One region of the Marinomonas sp. CT5 genome, then DNA from elsewhere that is predicted to be linked to it. Evidence: predicted binding sites of a transcription regulator. Region 1 holds the regulator's gene; the other holds the start of a gene.

The links. The regulator FNR, encoded in region 1, switches genes on or off when oxygen is low (the NO sensors DNR and NnrR bind a similar motif). The targets are predictions, from matches to a motif close to TTGATNTANATCAA.
Region 2: the regulator FNR is predicted to act here: its motif matches at 3,429-3,442, upstream of C0J08_RS06435 (cytochrome ubiquinol oxidase subunit I).

The regions. Positions count from the first base shown of each region.
Region 1 covers NZ_CP025572.1:2,359,185-2,367,351, reverse strand. The annotation lists gene C0J08_RS11105 (hypothetical protein) at 1-96, shown strand, start outside; gene C0J08_RS11100 (CBS domain-containing protein) at 137-730, shown strand; gene tusA (sulfurtransferase TusA) at 792-1,019, opposite strand; gene C0J08_RS11090 (alpha/beta family hydrolase) at 997-1,614, opposite strand; gene hemN (oxygen-independent coproporphyrinogen III oxidase) at 1,782-3,152, shown strand; gene fnr (fumarate/nitrate reduction transcriptional regulator Fnr) at 3,173-3,934, shown strand; gene C0J08_RS11075 (adenine phosphoribosyltransferase) at 3,959-4,501, shown strand; gene C0J08_RS11070 (YfaZ family outer membrane protein) at 4,555-5,118, opposite strand; gene ttcA (tRNA 2-thiocytidine(32) synthetase TtcA) at 5,130-5,969, opposite strand; gene C0J08_RS11060 (SprT family zinc-dependent metalloprotease) at 6,091-6,606, opposite strand; gene C0J08_RS11055 (RecQ family ATP-dependent DNA helicase) at 6,597-8,167, opposite strand, start outside.
Region 2 covers NZ_CP025572.1:1,362,959-1,371,125, forward strand. The annotation lists gene C0J08_RS06420 (hypothetical protein) at 1-439, shown strand, start outside; gene C0J08_RS06425 (bifunctional lysophospholipid acyltransferase family protein/GNAT family N-acetyltransferase) at 442-2,238, shown strand; gene C0J08_RS06430 (alpha/beta fold hydrolase) at 2,344-3,165, opposite strand; gene C0J08_RS06435 (cytochrome ubiquinol oxidase subunit I) at 3,595-5,169, shown strand; gene cydB (cytochrome d ubiquinol oxidase subunit II) at 5,171-6,307, shown strand; gene cydX (cytochrome bd-I oxidase subunit CydX) at 6,371-6,481, shown strand; gene cydD (thiol reductant ABC exporter subunit CydD) at 6,488-8,167, shown strand, end outside.

The sequences.
Region 1 (8,167 bases):
CCTATTTCCATTCTTTTTCCAAATCATCACTTACTAGTCACGTCAGCCGCTGATAACAACGGCAACCCAAGAGCACCACCAATTTCATCGATATAAATCGCCAAAATTCAATCCATTTTTATATCGAGGAATTATCATGAAAACCTTAACTTATGTTTCAACAAAAGATGTGAGTAATTTGACTTGGCCTATTACAACCGAGGATATAAACCTTTATTCTCCAGCATTAACTGTTTTTACCGATTTTCGCACTACTGGACCACGCGTTATAGAATCCAGTACACGCGCTGATGAGCTTGTTCAATTAATGCGCAAAGAACACGTACGAATGAAAATCGTAGTGGATACCAACAACCAATTTATAGGTGTTGTCAGTCTTGAAGACCTATCCGAAGATGTATTCATCAAGCATGTTGCTAATGGCTTTAAGCGCTCAGAATTAATGGTTTCTGACCTAATGAGAGGCAAAGAAGACCTACTTGCTTTGTCTTATGCCTCTTTAAAAAAATCCGATATAGAATCACTTTTATTTAGCCAACGAAACAACCGACTACAACACTTATTGGTCATTGATGAGCATAGCAAAGCCATTAGTGGTTTGATTTCATCAAATGACATTGCGCGCCAGTTAAGATTGGATATCGATATTACTTTTTCAAGCTTTGCTTACCTCTATGAAAGCGCAATCATAGGCCAAAGAAACCAACCCAAAAAGCTAAGAGTCGCCTAACGCTTAGCTTGCTATAAGTTTGAAAAGCTCAAACAACACGGCTGTTTGGGCTTTTTTAAGCTTATTTTTTCTCGATCCAATAATAATAGATATTGTCATTTTGCTCTTGCTTAAGGAGCTTATGACCAAGGAATTGACAAAATTTTGGAATGTCTCTAGTTGTAGACGGGTCAGTAGCAATGACCTTTAAAACATCTTTGGCCGCTATTTTACGCATTTCAACATGAAGCATCATGACGGGTTCTGGACAAAGTAAGTCTGTTGCATCAAGCACGGCTTGGTGTTCCATAGAATTTCTCTCTAGCTAAGTGTTTTTTAAGCCAAGCGTCAGTATGGCTGGCAATCTCTAAAATAGTGTCATCAATCGTTCTATTGTATTTTTTTAAGGTTTTAAAGTCATGATCTGCACCCTCGACCCAAATAATATCCACGTTATCTGGGAGTGTTTGCCGACTAACCCAATCATATGAGCCAAGTTGGTCGCGTGTGCCTTGAATAATAAGGCATGGAACCTTCATATCTTGTAGAAACGAAAGTCTATGTTTTTCTGACTTTCCTGCTGGATGGAAAGGAAAGCCAAAGCAGATAACAGCCTTGACCATTGAATGATGAGTCAATTGAGTGGCTACACGCCCTCCCATGGACTTGCCTGCCACAATACAGGCATTTTCATCCTGAATATAACTCTCGTATTCTGGAATCAACGTATTAAACCTAGGGGGCGGCCTTTTTTTTCCTGACACTTCTTGCTGTTGCATATAGGAGAAAGTAACAGGAGTAACAACATAATGTTGCTGGACTATAGCCTTAGATAATTTTTGTAAAAAATCATTGTGGTGGCCAGCACCAGCACCATGGGCAAAGTATATAGGAAGTGAAGTCATTAGATTGTATTCAAAACGGCTATTAGACCAGATTTGATAAAGGGTTAGAAGCGACTAATACTTAAGCGCTTTTGCTTTGCAGTATGCTAATTCTTGATCTGTGTCAGCAAACATCCAAGACCTAACGTGTAGACTACTATTAGAAAATTTAATAGGAACGCATCATCATGATCTGGGACTCCTCACTTATCGCTAAATACGACCTGTCTGGGCCTCGTTATACTTCTTACCCAACAGCGCCACAATTTAATTCCGGCATTAGTAAAATTGCATTAATTGATAAAATGCTAACGCCTTCACAAGCCCCTATTAGCTTGTATTTCCATATTCCATTCTGCGCCCATCTTTGCTACTACTGTGCCTGCAATAAAATAGTAACTAAGCAGTATGAAAAAGGTACTGAGTATGTGGAATTGCTTGGTGAAGAAATGCGATTAAGAAGTCTTATGCTTGATCACACAAGAAAAGTAACTCAACTGCATTTTGGAGGAGGCACCCCAACCTTTTTAACTGAAGAGTTGTTTGAAGTCTTATTCAATACTATTGAGCAGCATTTCAATCTAGTTAACGATGGTAGCCAAGACTACAGCATTGAAATCGACCCAAGAGAAATCAGCAAGCCTAAACTTAAGTTGTTAACAGAAAAAGGCATAAACCGTATCAGCATTGGTGTGCAAGATTTTGACATCAAAGTTCAAGAAGCCATTCACCGTATACAACCCGTAGACATGGTCAGAAATCTAGTCGATGACGCTAGAGAGCTAGGTATTAAGTCAATTAACTTTGATCTCATTTATGGGCTTCCGTATCAAACAATAGAAGGCTTTAAAAAAACGCTTTCACAAGTAGTTGAGTTATCACCAGATAGAATTTCGCTGTTTAATTATGCTCATTTGCCTGATCGTTTTCGCGCGCAAAAGCGCATCACAGATGACAGCTTACCTATTTCAAGTTTGAAACTTGATTTACTGAAAATGAGTATTGAATACTTGATTGCAGCCGGCTATGAATACATAGGTATGGACCACTTCGCAAAACCAACCGATAGCTTAGTGATCGCTCAGCAAGAAGGTCAACTACAACGTAATTTCCAAGGTTATACCACTCATGCAGATACTGAGCTGATTGCATTTGGTGTTTCAGCCATTAGTGACTTAAATGGTGTTTACATACAGAACCATACTGACTTATCCGAATATAGAAGCCGCATAGAAAAGGGACAATTAGCGATAGCGAAAGGATATATTAGTGATCTAGATGATAGAATTCGTCATCAAGTTATAATGACGTTGATTTCGCAGTTTGCGCTCAACACAAGCGCAATTGAACAGAAATTTAATATTCATTTCTTTGACTATTTCTCTAATGAAGTGGAAAATCTAACTCCCATGTTGGAAGATGGGATGTTATTAATTGAACGTAGTGGAGTGCAGACCACGATTCAAGTCACACCAAAGGGTAGATTATTAATACGCTGTATTTGTATGGCTTTTGATAAATATCTCAATGGCGCCATAAAATACTCAAAAGTTATATAGATCGAGATCAGGGAGATAACATGTCAATGACACACACACAGTCACGTTTTAACAGTACACTTACATCACAATGCCAAAACTGTAGTTTAAGCGCCCTCTGCCTTCCTATTGCACTGGCTGACGAAGACATTAATAGATTAGATCAAATCATCGAGCGCAAAAAACCACTTAAGAAAGGTGAGTTTTTATTCAGACAAGGAGAGCCTTTTGACTCTGTGTTTGCTGTTCGTTCAGGCACGCTAAAAACCTTCAACATCACTTCTGTTGGAGAGGAGCAAATCACTGGTTTTTATTGCCCTAGTGAGTTGGTCGGTCTTAGTGGTATAGATTCAAGCGTCTACCCTGTTTCTGCCAAAGCTTTAGAAACCACTACCGTCTGTGAAATCCCATTCAGTCACTTAGAAGAGTTGTCCTCTCAGATTCCATCACTAAAGCACCAGATTTTTAAAGTAATGAGTCGAAAAATATCGGATGATCAGCAAATGATGGTATTGCTTGGCAAAAAGAATGCCGATGAGAAAGTCGCCTCTTTTCTATTGAATTTATCCAGCCGCTTTAAAAAGCGTGGTTATTCTGCCAGCTCATTCAGACTATCAATGTCTCGTGGTGAAATTGGTAATTACTTAGGCTTAGCTGTAGAAACCGTTAGTAGGGTTATCACTCGTTTTCAAAAAAATGAACTAATCCATGTTGATGGCAAAGAAATTGAAATAATTGATTTCGAAGAAATTCAAAAACTCGTTGGGGTTGCTAGCGATTGTGGTAAAATCGCCCACATTTGATTCATACAACGAGGCTATACTGTAATGCTTTACGACGATTTTTACGTTAAATCACTCATACAAACAATAGAAGACTGGCCAAAAAAAGGTATTAGCTTCAGAGATATCACCCCTATTTTCAGCGATCCAAAAGGGATGAGAATGGTTGTTGATGCCTATGTACATCGTTACATTGGCACAGACATTACTCATATTGCTTGTATTGATGCTCGTGGTTTTTTGATTGCAGCCGTACTGGCTTACGAACTGCAAAAACCACTAATTTTAGTACGTAAAAAAGGCAAGCTTCCCGGCAAAACAATCTCACAGAAATATGCCCTGGAATACGGTGAAGCTGAGTTAGAAATTCAAGAAGGTGCGGTTGAAGCTGGCGACCAAGTATTATTATTTGATGATTTGATTGCAACTGGTGGCACCCTTTTCGCTGCAATTGAGCTACTTACTCAACAAGGTGCAAATATAAAAGAAGTAGCTGCAATCATTGATCTTCCGGACTTAGGTGGAAGCCAAAAATTGAGTGACAGTAATATTTCTGTCTTTAGCCTTTGTGCTTACGAAGGGGATTAATATAGACCTAAAAAAGGTGGCAAGAGCCACCTTTTTATCTTTTCATGTAAATATTAGAAATCTACACTAGCGCCGACAGAAAACCCATTATTGGCTATTTTACGGCTGTCATCTTCATAAATAACTGTCGTTTTACCGTAACTAATAAACGCCCTAGCATTTCGCATGGTCATATACTCTGCACGTAGCTCGTAAACATACATGTGATCTAAGTTTTTAAAAGACAATACTTCTGGAGCATAATACAAAGAGCCAAAGATACTAAGACGGTTAGCTTCAGGAAGTGTATAACGATACCAGCCACCCAAAGCAAGCGCTACAGATATATCATCATCTGGCTCCAAGTCAGCATCAATACCATACAAACGCGCACCAAGACCTACTTGTAACGGACCACTAGTATCTGAATCTTCTACTCCCAATTCAATATGTGCAGCAGTAACACTCTCGTCCTTATCATAAGAAACACCTGCACCAATACCAAACGTCCCCATATTAAAGTTAACATCACTTTTAACGGTTTCATTTGTTAATGCAACACTGGCTGTAGACGCGTTAACCAATGATGATCCTAGTATTCCAGCAGTAAGCAATAGTGCTTTATTAGTCAAATTCATTTTTAATGATCCTATAATGAAATAATATTTAGTCTATCAAAGGCATCAGGTGACTGTTTTAATTCTTTAAAATTAAATAAATTATTGTCGGCCAGATGCGATGGCACGACATTCTGAATAGCGGAAAACATTGTTTCAGTTCGACCAGGAAATTCTTTTTCCCATTTTTGCAACATGTCTTTAACAACTTGCCTTTGTAGGTTTTCTTGAGAGCCACAAAGGTTACAAGGAATAATTGGATATTCTTTTATCGTTGCAAAGGCTTCAATATCATCTTCTTTGCAATAAGCTAAAGGACGAATGACAACATGTTTACCATCATCACTTAATAATTTAGGTGGCATTGATTTTAATTTTCCACCAAAAAACATATTTAAGAATAATGTCTCAAGAATATCATCCCTATGATGACCAAGTGCAATTTTGGTGGCTCCAATTTCTTCGGCAAAACCGTACAAAGAACCTCTTCTTAAACGAGAGCATAACCCACAAGTCGTTTTGCCTTCAGGCACTATCTCTTTAACAATGCTGTAAGTGTCTCGTTCCAAGATATGAAAATCAACCCCTATCTTTTTGAGATAAGCTGGCAAAATATGCTCTGGAAAGCCTGGCTGCTTTTGATCTAAGTTAACGGCAACAATACTGAAATTTATTGGTGCGCTTGACTGAAGATTCCGTAAAATCTCAAGCATGGTATAAGAATCTTTACCGCCAGATAAACACACCATTACCTTGTCACCTTCTTCAATCATATTGAAGTCAGAAATGGCCTGGCCAGTCAATCTACGAAGACGTTTTTGGAGCTTATTTAACTCCAGTTTTTCTTTAGGTCGAGTCGATAAATCCATCATAAGTACGCTATAAATAAAACGGCCCTATACTACTATAAGCATCTGATAATCGCATCAAAAATGGCATATATCAGAGGGAAATACACGTTATCGAATTAATCTTTGTGTGCACCTAGGTATTTTAAATCGTCAATTGCAGAATTTTTCGACAGTCTTTACAAATATACTCGACTCCCTTTTGAACTTTATTGTGACGCAGTTTGCTAAGTTCATGGCTCTTACAGGAGCAGTGGTATTGATAAACATTTTTGGGTTTTGGTACATCAAAGTTATGAGTTCTACTGGGATTAAGGCCGTATACTTTAAGCATTACTGCCTTCCACTCCTTACCATGTGGCCTGACTGTCGTACCATAAATCTGAAAAACAATAAGATGGGCTACCTCATGCGGCACAACCGTTTCTAGAAATTCGATAGGGTCCTGCTGATACATAAAGTGATTAAAACGCAGTTCATTTTTTTGTAAATGGGCAGTGCCTGCAGCCCTTCCCTTTTGTTTGAAATTACAACTAGCCCGCTTGAACTTTGTTGCGAAAAACTCATCTGCTCTATCAAAACAATCTTGAGTTTTGTCTTGAATAAGCTGTAAAGCAACTTGATTATTAGAAAACTCCATTTCCGGTGTAATTAGGGGCATAAGGCATCTACCTCATGAATCATTTCAATTAAAGGTTCGGCAAAGGCTTCAACACTTTTCTTAGGCAACCCTGTGAGACGACTAAGCGATGCCACCGAGTTAGGTTTATGCAGGCAAATCAACCTCAGTTGATTATCGCTTAAATCTACAGAGCCATAGGTATATTTCCAGGCAAGAATTTTATGCCAACTGACTTTATCTACAGTCAATTGGTCTTCATTAAGTATTGGATAATATTGCTCATTAGCAATTATGACGTGTGTTTTTCCCTGCAAAACGCCGCGGGCCTTTTCATTGATATGTACAGAAAAAGTACTGGAAGAACCAATCTGTATATACTCGAAAGCGAGTAAGTGACGAATGACAGACTTCCATTGGGTGTCGCCAAGTTCTTTTCCTTTGCCAAATAAGGACATAGTATCCGCTTTAATGGCTAAAACCTGTTTCGTTTTTTTTCCGAGCAAAATTTGAATGAGTACAGAGAACGGTTGCAAACCTTTTGTATGATAAATCAGTGACAATATTTTTTGACTGGCTATTGTCATGTTCTGCTCTGACTTATTTGAAAGGCATCTATCGCAATAATTACAAACAGGAATGATTTCATCAAAGTGGGACAATAAATTCTGACGACGACAACCACGCCCTTCCAGTATTTGAAATAAGCTAATCAGGCTTTTATGCTCTTTCTCTGAGTCTTTAGGCTGCAAGACAGCGAATTGTTGTGCTTGAAGCATGTCTTGCAAACCATATAAAAGAAGTGATTTAGCAGCTTTACCATCACGACCAGCACGACCAATTTCCTGAAAATAGGCTTCTGGGCTACTAGGTAAATCTAGATGTATAACAAATCTAACATGAGAAACATCAATTCCCATTCCATAAGCTGTTGTTGCAACCATAACGGTGCCTTGCTTATTAGCAAATTTGGCATGATTATTTTGCTTGTCCTCGTTAGACATTGCGGCGTGGTAGCTTAAACTAGCAATTCCGAGGTTATTTAACCAATAAGCAAACTCTTCAGACTTTTTTCTTGAACGGCAATAAATAATGCCGGTTTCTCCTGGGACCTCATGATGCAGAAAGTATAAGATTTGTTGTTTGGCTTTCCTTTTTTGCGCTATTTGAATTTTGATATTGGTTCTATCGAAACTATTACGCAGTACTTGGCAATCCCTTAGTTTTAATGAGGTTTGAATTGCCGTAATAGTCTTTTTATCGACGGTTCCAGTCAGGGCTATAATAGGCACTTCTGGAAAGAAATCTCTCAATTGGCCTAATTGGCTATATTCAGGGCGAAAAAAATCCCCCCATTGAGAAATACAATGCGCTTCATCAATTGCAAATAGTGCAATTTCAAAACTGCTAAGAAAACCTATGACCGATGATTGAACAAGCTTTTCAGGAGAAAGATATAACAAATCAATATGCTTATTCCGTAAGGCCCAAATAAGGTCATCTTGTTCACCTGGGTTCAACGTAGAATTTAAAAATTGAGCCCGAATGCCTTTATTATTTAATTCTTCAACTTGTTGTGACATAAGAGACAGCAAAGGACTGA
Region 2 (8,167 bases), 1.0 Mb from region 1:
CGTGAAATATGTACCAACGGTGTTTATCGCTTTTGTATTTGTGCAGTCCTTGTTCTTTAAATTCACCGGCTCCTATGAAACCGACCATATCTTTGGCGTGCTGGGCGCTTGGTCTGGATTGGCATTTTTTGGTCAATACGGTGGCTACATAATTGGTGTGGCTGAATTGATTGCTTCTATTTTGTTGTTTAGTCGATGGCATGGACTGGGTGCTTTGATGGCAATGGGCATTATGAGTGGTGCCATTCTGTTTCATCTATTCACACCATTGGGGGTGGTCATGCCTGAGTTCAATGAAGTGGGTGAGATCGTTGGTAACGATGGTGGTTTGCTGTTCGCCATGGCGTGTTTGGTTTGGTTATGCGCTTTGTTTTTATCAATGCGAGATCTTCGAGCACCACAAGGCACGTTAAACAAGCTTGTAAATAGAGGAGCCTAACTATGTTAGCCAGCCCTGTTCGTTTGCCAAGTCCGTTTCGCTTAAAAAGAGTGACACCATTTGGTGTAGGGGAATCTGTTATTGAATGGGCGACAGGACTCGCTAAATTAGATCGTTTGTATCAACAAAGGCCAAGTAGCCAAAACTCTTTTGAGTTTATGCGTTACACCTTAGAAGCTTTGGACATTGATTATTCGATTGCCAAAGGAAGCGTCGACCAGATCCCCAAAGACGGTCCTGTGGTGATCGTCGCCAATCATCCCCTTGGTGCGATTGAAGGTGTGGTTTTGGCGGATTTGGTTGGGCAAGTGCGCAGTGATGTGAAAGTGCTGGCCAATGAATTGCTCAAGCGTTTGCCTGAAATCAGTGATTTGTTTATCGGTGTGGATGTATTCGGTGGCAAAACCGCTCAGCGGACGAATGGCAAGGCAGTTCGTGATGCCCACCGACATTTGGCCGAGGGCGGGGTGTTGATTGTTTTTCCTGCTGGGGAAGTGTCTACCTATGCGAAACCATCACAAGGTTTATCATCAGATAATTCGAAAGAAAAACAGGCATTGGCGGACATTGAATGGAGTCAGTCTGTTGCGAATTTCTTGAAGCGCAGTGAGGCGATTACGGTTCCTATTTTTATCAACGGCAAAAATAGCGAACTGTTTTATCAAGCAGGTCGAATTCACCCCTTATTGAGAACGGCAATGCTGGGGCGAGAGTTGTTAAACAAAAAGTCTTCAGTGATTGATATTTCCATTGGCAGTGCGATGCCATTTTCAGAACTCAAACAGTTTGATAACAATCAAGACCTTGTTAGTTATCTACGTTTAAACACCTATTTAATGAGCCCGCAGCAGGATCAAGAGTCTGTCGCTCACACAGAGCAAATTGATTTGCCCATTATTGCCGCTATAAACCCTGATCTATTAGAGAGCGAAATCGCCAGTCTTCCTAGTGAAATGAAGCTCGTGGAGCAGGGGGAGTTCAGTGTTTATTACGCCCCAACATCATCTATCCCTTTGCTTATTCAAGAAATTGGCCGCATACGAGAAGAGAACTTTCGTGCTGTCGGGGAAGGCAGTGGTTTGGCCTGTGATGTCGACGAATATGACCTGTATTACCACCAGCTTTTTGTTTGGCATCATGGCAATAAAGAAGTCGTCGGTGCCTACAGAATGGGGCTGGTGGATAAACTGGTTAAACAACATGGTTTAAAAGGCTTGTACTCTCGCAGCCTGTTTCATTACGACCAAGCCTTTATCGATAGTTTAGGGCAAAGCATTGAAATGGGTCGGTCTGTTGTCGCAGGGAAGTATCAAAAGAACTTAAACTCTTTATTGTTGCTATGGAAAGGCATTGCGACTTTTGCCTATCGCAACCCCAAATACACGAATTTATTTGGCCCTGTGAGTATCAGCAATGAGTACAGTCATGCCGCGCGCCAGTTAATCGCGGCGACCTTATCGGTTCATTATTATGATAAAGAAAAAGCCAGCTTGGTGATGCCTTCGACTCCTCTTAGAAACAGTGGCTCCGTGTTTTGGCAACCCAATTTATTATCGTCATTAGCCAGTGTAACCCTGCTATCTAACGTATTATCGAGAATGGAGCAGGGCAAAGGCCTTCCAGTGTTGATTCGTCAATATTTAAAAATGAACGGAAAATTGGTGTGTTTCAATGTGGATCCAGCCTTTCATAACACCTTGGATGGTTTGATTGTGGTGAATTTAAAAGACGTGCCGTTGGCCATTTTGGCGAAATACATGGGACGAAATGAGGCTGAAGAATATTTATCGGATAATTAGTGTGTGTTGATGAAAATCACAAGGGTAAATGAAAAGAGATTGATAGTTTGTTAAGCGCTATCAATCTCTTTTATTTTCTTAGGCAGGGTTCTTATTAAAATGGTTTTATTGGCTGCTACGGATATTCATTTCGCGAATCGCTTTGATCACCGTATCTGGATATTGTAAGTTGATTAGGTGCCCAGCACCTTCGAGCCATTCTACTTTTAACTGGCTACTTTTAAATAAACTAGGGGCAAAAGTCGCGCTTGCCGGATTCACCAAGCTGTCATCAGTACCTTGAAGAATAGTAACTGGTGTTGTTAATTTACTGAGTTTGTTTTGTTCTTCTTCTAGGCTGTTACGCAAATCTAACACTTCCATATTAGAGTGATTCCATTCGTTTGGAATGAAAAAGCTAGGTATCCAATCTAGTAACGTATTGTACCAACGTGCTTTTGCTAGTTTGGGCTCTAAGTCTCCTGCCAGAATAACGACACCTCGTACAAATTTAGGGTAATCTGCTGCTAATACTGGTACGAGCGAGCCTCCGAAAGAGTGGCCGACTAAGATAACTTTTCGCTTACCATTGTGCTCCCAAATGTTCTTCAACATTTGTCCAATCATATTAGACTGAATTTGTAGCGTCGTTGGGAAGTTTCCAGCGTATGTCGATTTGCCCCAACCGGGTCTGTCGATAGAGATAAGACGAAAGTCATTTTTTAAAGCTTTATCTTGGTAATAACGAGCAAAGGATGACCAGTCTCCCGGTGTGCCGTGCACAAAGACAATGGTGTCACGTGCGGATTCGCTAGGGTCGCTATTGACGTAATGGAGTTTAAAGTCACCATCAGGGCCTTTTATATACAACACATGGTGTTGTATCAATCTTGGGGTGTTTAGGACTTGTTGAGCGATGTCTTCATTTTCTTGGATTTCCTCTGGCATAGAGCAAGCGCCTAAGAAAAATGCCAAAAGACTCATTAAACACAGCTTGCCGTAAAAGTATGTGGTGTTCGACAGGAATTTCATGAACTCGGGTCCAAAATAAGAAAAAGGCTTTACGGATAAAAAAGTGACTCATCTTTTGTCGATTATACATTGTCTAGGTACAAGTGTGCCGATCATTTTATAGTCAGCCTACGCCATTTGCGTTATTTTGCTGAATAAACGCATCTTTATTACTACTTATTTCTTTCAATCTCTTTATCTTGATCTAACGCAATGTTTCGAATCGCAACAACACTCATAATCTGGACTTATAGTAAGCCTTGAAATGTTTTAAGGCTTCGGTGGGCGTTGGATAACAAGAACACGAGCCAGAATACGTGTCTACGATCGCCTTTTTTCTCAATCAAATGAATGGGTTGAAGCTATATGATTAACGAAGCTGTAGTGGATTTATCGCGGTTTCAGTTTGCACTCACTGCTCTGTACCACTTTTTGTTTGTCCCTTTAACACTAGGGATGGCCTTTTTACTTGCAATCATGGAGTCCGTCTATGTAATTACAGGTAAGCAAGTTTACAAAGACATGGTTAAGTTTTGGGGTAAATTGTTTGGTATTAACTTTGCCTTGGGTGTGACCACTGGTCTTACCATGGAGTTCCAATTCGGAACAAACTGGTCTTACTACTCACATTACGTAGGCGATATTTTTGGTGCTCCGTTGGCCATTGAAGGCTTAATGGCTTTCTTCCTAGAATCGACACTGGTTGGTTTGTTTTTCTTTGGTTGGGATCGTCTGAGCAAAGTGAAGCACTTAATGGTTACTTGGGGTGTGGCTCTAGGTTCTAACTTGTCTGCTTTGTGGATCTTGATTGCTAATGGCTGGATGCAAAACCCAGTAGGGTCAGATTTCAACTACGAAACCATGAGAATGGAATTGGTTGATTTTGGTGCTTTATTGTTGAACCCAGTGGCTCAGGTGAAATTTGTACACACTGTTTCGGCTGGTTATGTAACAGGCTCCATTTTTGTCTTAGCTATCTCTAGCTACTACCTACTTAAAGGTCGTGACCTTGCGTTTGCTCGCCGCTCTTTTGCTATTGCTTCTGCATTTGGTTTGGCATCTGTATTAAGCGTTATCATTTTGGGTGACGAATCTGGTTATGAACTGGGTGAAGTTCAAAAAGTGAAATTGGCTGCGGTAGAAGCCGAATGGGAAACTCAGGACGCACCTGCAGATTTCACCTTGATTGGCTTCCCTAACCAAGAGCTACAGGAAACCGAATTTGCCCTTAAAATTCCTGGCTTGATGGGGATCATTGCGACTCGTTCTTTAAGTGATGAAGTTACAGGCATCAAAGAATTGAAAGAGCATAACCGCCAACGCATTATCAATGGTATCTATGCAAATCAATTGCTTGAGAAACTACGCGATGGTTCTGATGATCCACTTGTTAAAGAAAACTTCGAAAAAGTAAAAGGCGATCTAGGCTACGGTCTATTAGTGACGGCTTATAATGAAGATATTAACCGTGTGACTTCTGAAGAAATTGACCAAGCTGTTGAATACTCTATTCCTCAGGTGGCGCCATTGTTCTTCTCTTTCCGTATCATGGTGGCATGTGGCTTTATCATGCTGTTGATCTTCGTCGTGGCTTTCTACCAAAACGCTCGTCGTCGCATTGGTCAAAGCCGTACTTTCTTGAAAGTATGCTTAATGAGCTTGCCTTTGCCTTGGATCGCATGTGAAACAGGTTGGTTTGTTGCCGAATATGGTCGTCAACCATGGGCGATTGGTGAAATCTTACCTATCCATGTGGCTGTTTCTGGCTTAACTGCCGCTGAAATTTGGACAACAATCATTGGCTTTACGGTTCTATACACAGCGTTCTTGATTGCTGAAATGTACTTGATGATTCGCTTTTCTAAGCAAGGACCTTCTAGTTTACATACAGGTCGCTACTCGCTTGAACAAGAAACGTCTCAGTTGAAACAGGAGGTGTAAGATGGATTACGAATTATTAAAAGTCATTTGGTGGGTATTGATCGGTGTTTTGTTGATCGGCTTCTCCGTAACCGATGGTTTCGATATGGGTGTCGGTAGCCTGCTAAAAATCATTGGTGGCAACGACTCAGAACGCCGAGTGATGATTAACTCCATTGCTCCTCACTGGGATGGCAACCAAGTTTGGTTTATCACAGCTGGTGGTGCTTTATTTGCGGCTTGGCCGGTGGTTTACGCGACATCATTCTCTGGTTTTTACTTTGCAATGATGTTGGTATTGGCGGCACTATTCTTCCGTCCAATCGGCTTCGATTACCGTTCGAAACTGGAAAATACAAAATGGCGTAATAGCTGGGACTGGGGCATTACCTTTGGTTCAGCAGTACCTCCAATTATTTTCGGTGTGGCTTTCGGTAACTTGTTGCAAGGTGTTCCATTCGAGTTTGACGAATACTTACGTGTGACATACACAGGCTCTTTCTTTGCACTGCTAAACCCATTTGCGATCCTTTGTGGTTTGGTTAGCCTATTAATGCTAATGACTCAAGGTGGTGCTTGGTTACAAATGAAAACAGATGATGCTTTGCTAGAAAAAGCCAGCCGTATCACGGCAATCACTGGTGCTCTAGCGGCTGTGTTGTTCATCTTAGCGGGTGTTTGGTTGGCCTACGGTATTGATGGTTATGTATTAACTAGCAGTGTTGACGGTAACAGTGTTATGACTCCGTTAATGAAAACCGCTGAAGTTCAGCCTGGTGCCTGGTTAGCTAACTATGACAAAGTGCCTGCACTTATGTTAGCTCCAATCATTGGTATTGCTGGTATGTTGTTTGCTGCCATTACGGCGGTAATGAGAAAAGGCGCATTGTCTTTCCTAAGTTCATCTTTGGGTATTGCAGGTATCATCGTCACTGCGGGTGGGTCTATGTTCCCATTCTTGATGCCTTCTTCAAGCTACCCAAGCATGAGTTTGACTATGTGGGATGCGACTTCAAGTGAAAACACTATGATGATCATGTTTGTTGTGGCTTGTATCTTTGTGCCAATCGTTCTTGCTTATACATTGTGGAACTACTTTGTGATGTACGGTCGTTTGACTAAGAAACACATCGAAGAAAACAATCATTCACTTTACTAGTTATTGGGTAAGAGGGTAGGGTTCTTTGAGCGCTATCCTCTAGCTAAAATAGAGGAACAGAATATGTGGTATTTTGCTTGGGTTCTTGGTGTATTGTTAGCGTGTTCTTTCGGTATCATCAACGCCGTTTGGTTAGAGTTTAAAGGTTACGAAGGTGAAGAGGAGCAAAAGTAAAGCTTTATGACGCGAGAGAAGGGAGCAAAAAAGGCACGTCGACCAGGTCGAATCAAAACATCAGAAGCGGTATTTTTAGGACAGTTAGCGAATCAACAGTCTGCAAAATACCGTATTGCTCAGGGCTTCGGTGTATTGTTTGCGGTGTCTTTGGTGTTGCAAGCTTGGGCGTTCGCGAATGTTTTTTCAGACATGGCCTTGCAGCAATCTTTCTCTTTATCTCTGCTCGTTGTAGGTTTATTCGCTCTTTTAATTCGCGCTCTGGCCAGTTTTGGTCGAGAGCGAATTTGCACTAGTGCAAGCCGTGATATTCGTTACCGCTTGCGCAGTAAATTGGTGTCGCATCTTACGAATCTTGGGCCTGCGCGCCTAAGAATCGAAGAAGATGCGGCGCTTTCTACTCGTGTTTACGAACAGGTAGATGCGTTAGATGATTTCTTTAGTCGCTATAAACCGCAAGTGTTTATGGTGACCCTGATTCCTTGTGTGATCCTACTTTCCGTTGTGTCTATTTCTTGGATCGCCTTCTTTGTTTTCATGATGACCGCGCCATTGGTTATCATCTTCATGATTTTTGTTGGTCACAAAGCCGCACAAGCCAACCGTCGACAGTTTAATGTTTTAGCCATGTTGTCCAACCAATTTATGGACTTAAGCCAAGGGCTGGCAGAGTTAAAACGTCTTAACAGAACTGGCGAAGCACGGGAGCGTTTGTCTGACAGCGCTACGTCATACCAAAAAACAACCATGGGGGTTTTGGTATTAGCGTTTTTATCAACGGCTACTTTAGAGCTTTTTGCCTCATTATCTATTGCCATGATTGCTTTGTACTTGGGGCTAGGCTTATTAGAAGTCTTACCTTGGCAGGTAGGTAGCTCGCCCGTTACTTTAACGCAAGCTATGTTTCTGTTATTGCTTGCACCGGAATTTTATTTGCCACTTCGTCAACTAGGTAATGACTACCATGCGAAGCAGAAAGCGGAAGCCGCGGCGACCGATTTATTAGCCATTCTGGATGCGCCAGCGCATGTTGTGTCATCACAAGAAAAACAAAAAACAGCCAATCGTTTTGGAAAAGCCGCCATAGCTGAGTCATTGCAATCTATTGGCTTTGAAAACCTAAGTTGGTCGGAAGAGGGGCGTTACCGATTAGCACCCATCACCGCCAATATCAGCGTAGGTGAGCGAGTGTGGCTGAGTGGTGAATCTGGTGTGGGAAAATCCAGTTTATTACATCTATTACTGGGGTTTGAAGACGGCTATGAAGGGCGATTTCTAGTCAATGACCTGCCTTTTAGTGAGCTAGATTTAGCCTCTTGGCGCGCAAAATTGGCCTGGTTGCCACAAACACCAGAATGGGTAAATGGCAGCATTCGACGAAATTTACTCTTAGGCATCGAGCCGCCAAGCGAAAGCGAGATCGCCTCTGCATTGCAAGAAAGCCAATGTGATGAATTTATTCAAGCGTTACCCGATGGGCTGGAAACCAAATTAACTGAGCTCGGGGCTGGTTTATCTGGTGGGCAAATGCAGCGCCTTTCCATTGCCAGAGCCTTGTTGTCAAAAGCAGACATGTGGTTACTGGATGAGCCCTGTTCTGGACTGGATAAAGAAACTGCCCAGACTGTGCTAGACACGTTAGAAAAGGCATCGAAAGGGAAAACACTACTCATCGTTAGTCACGAT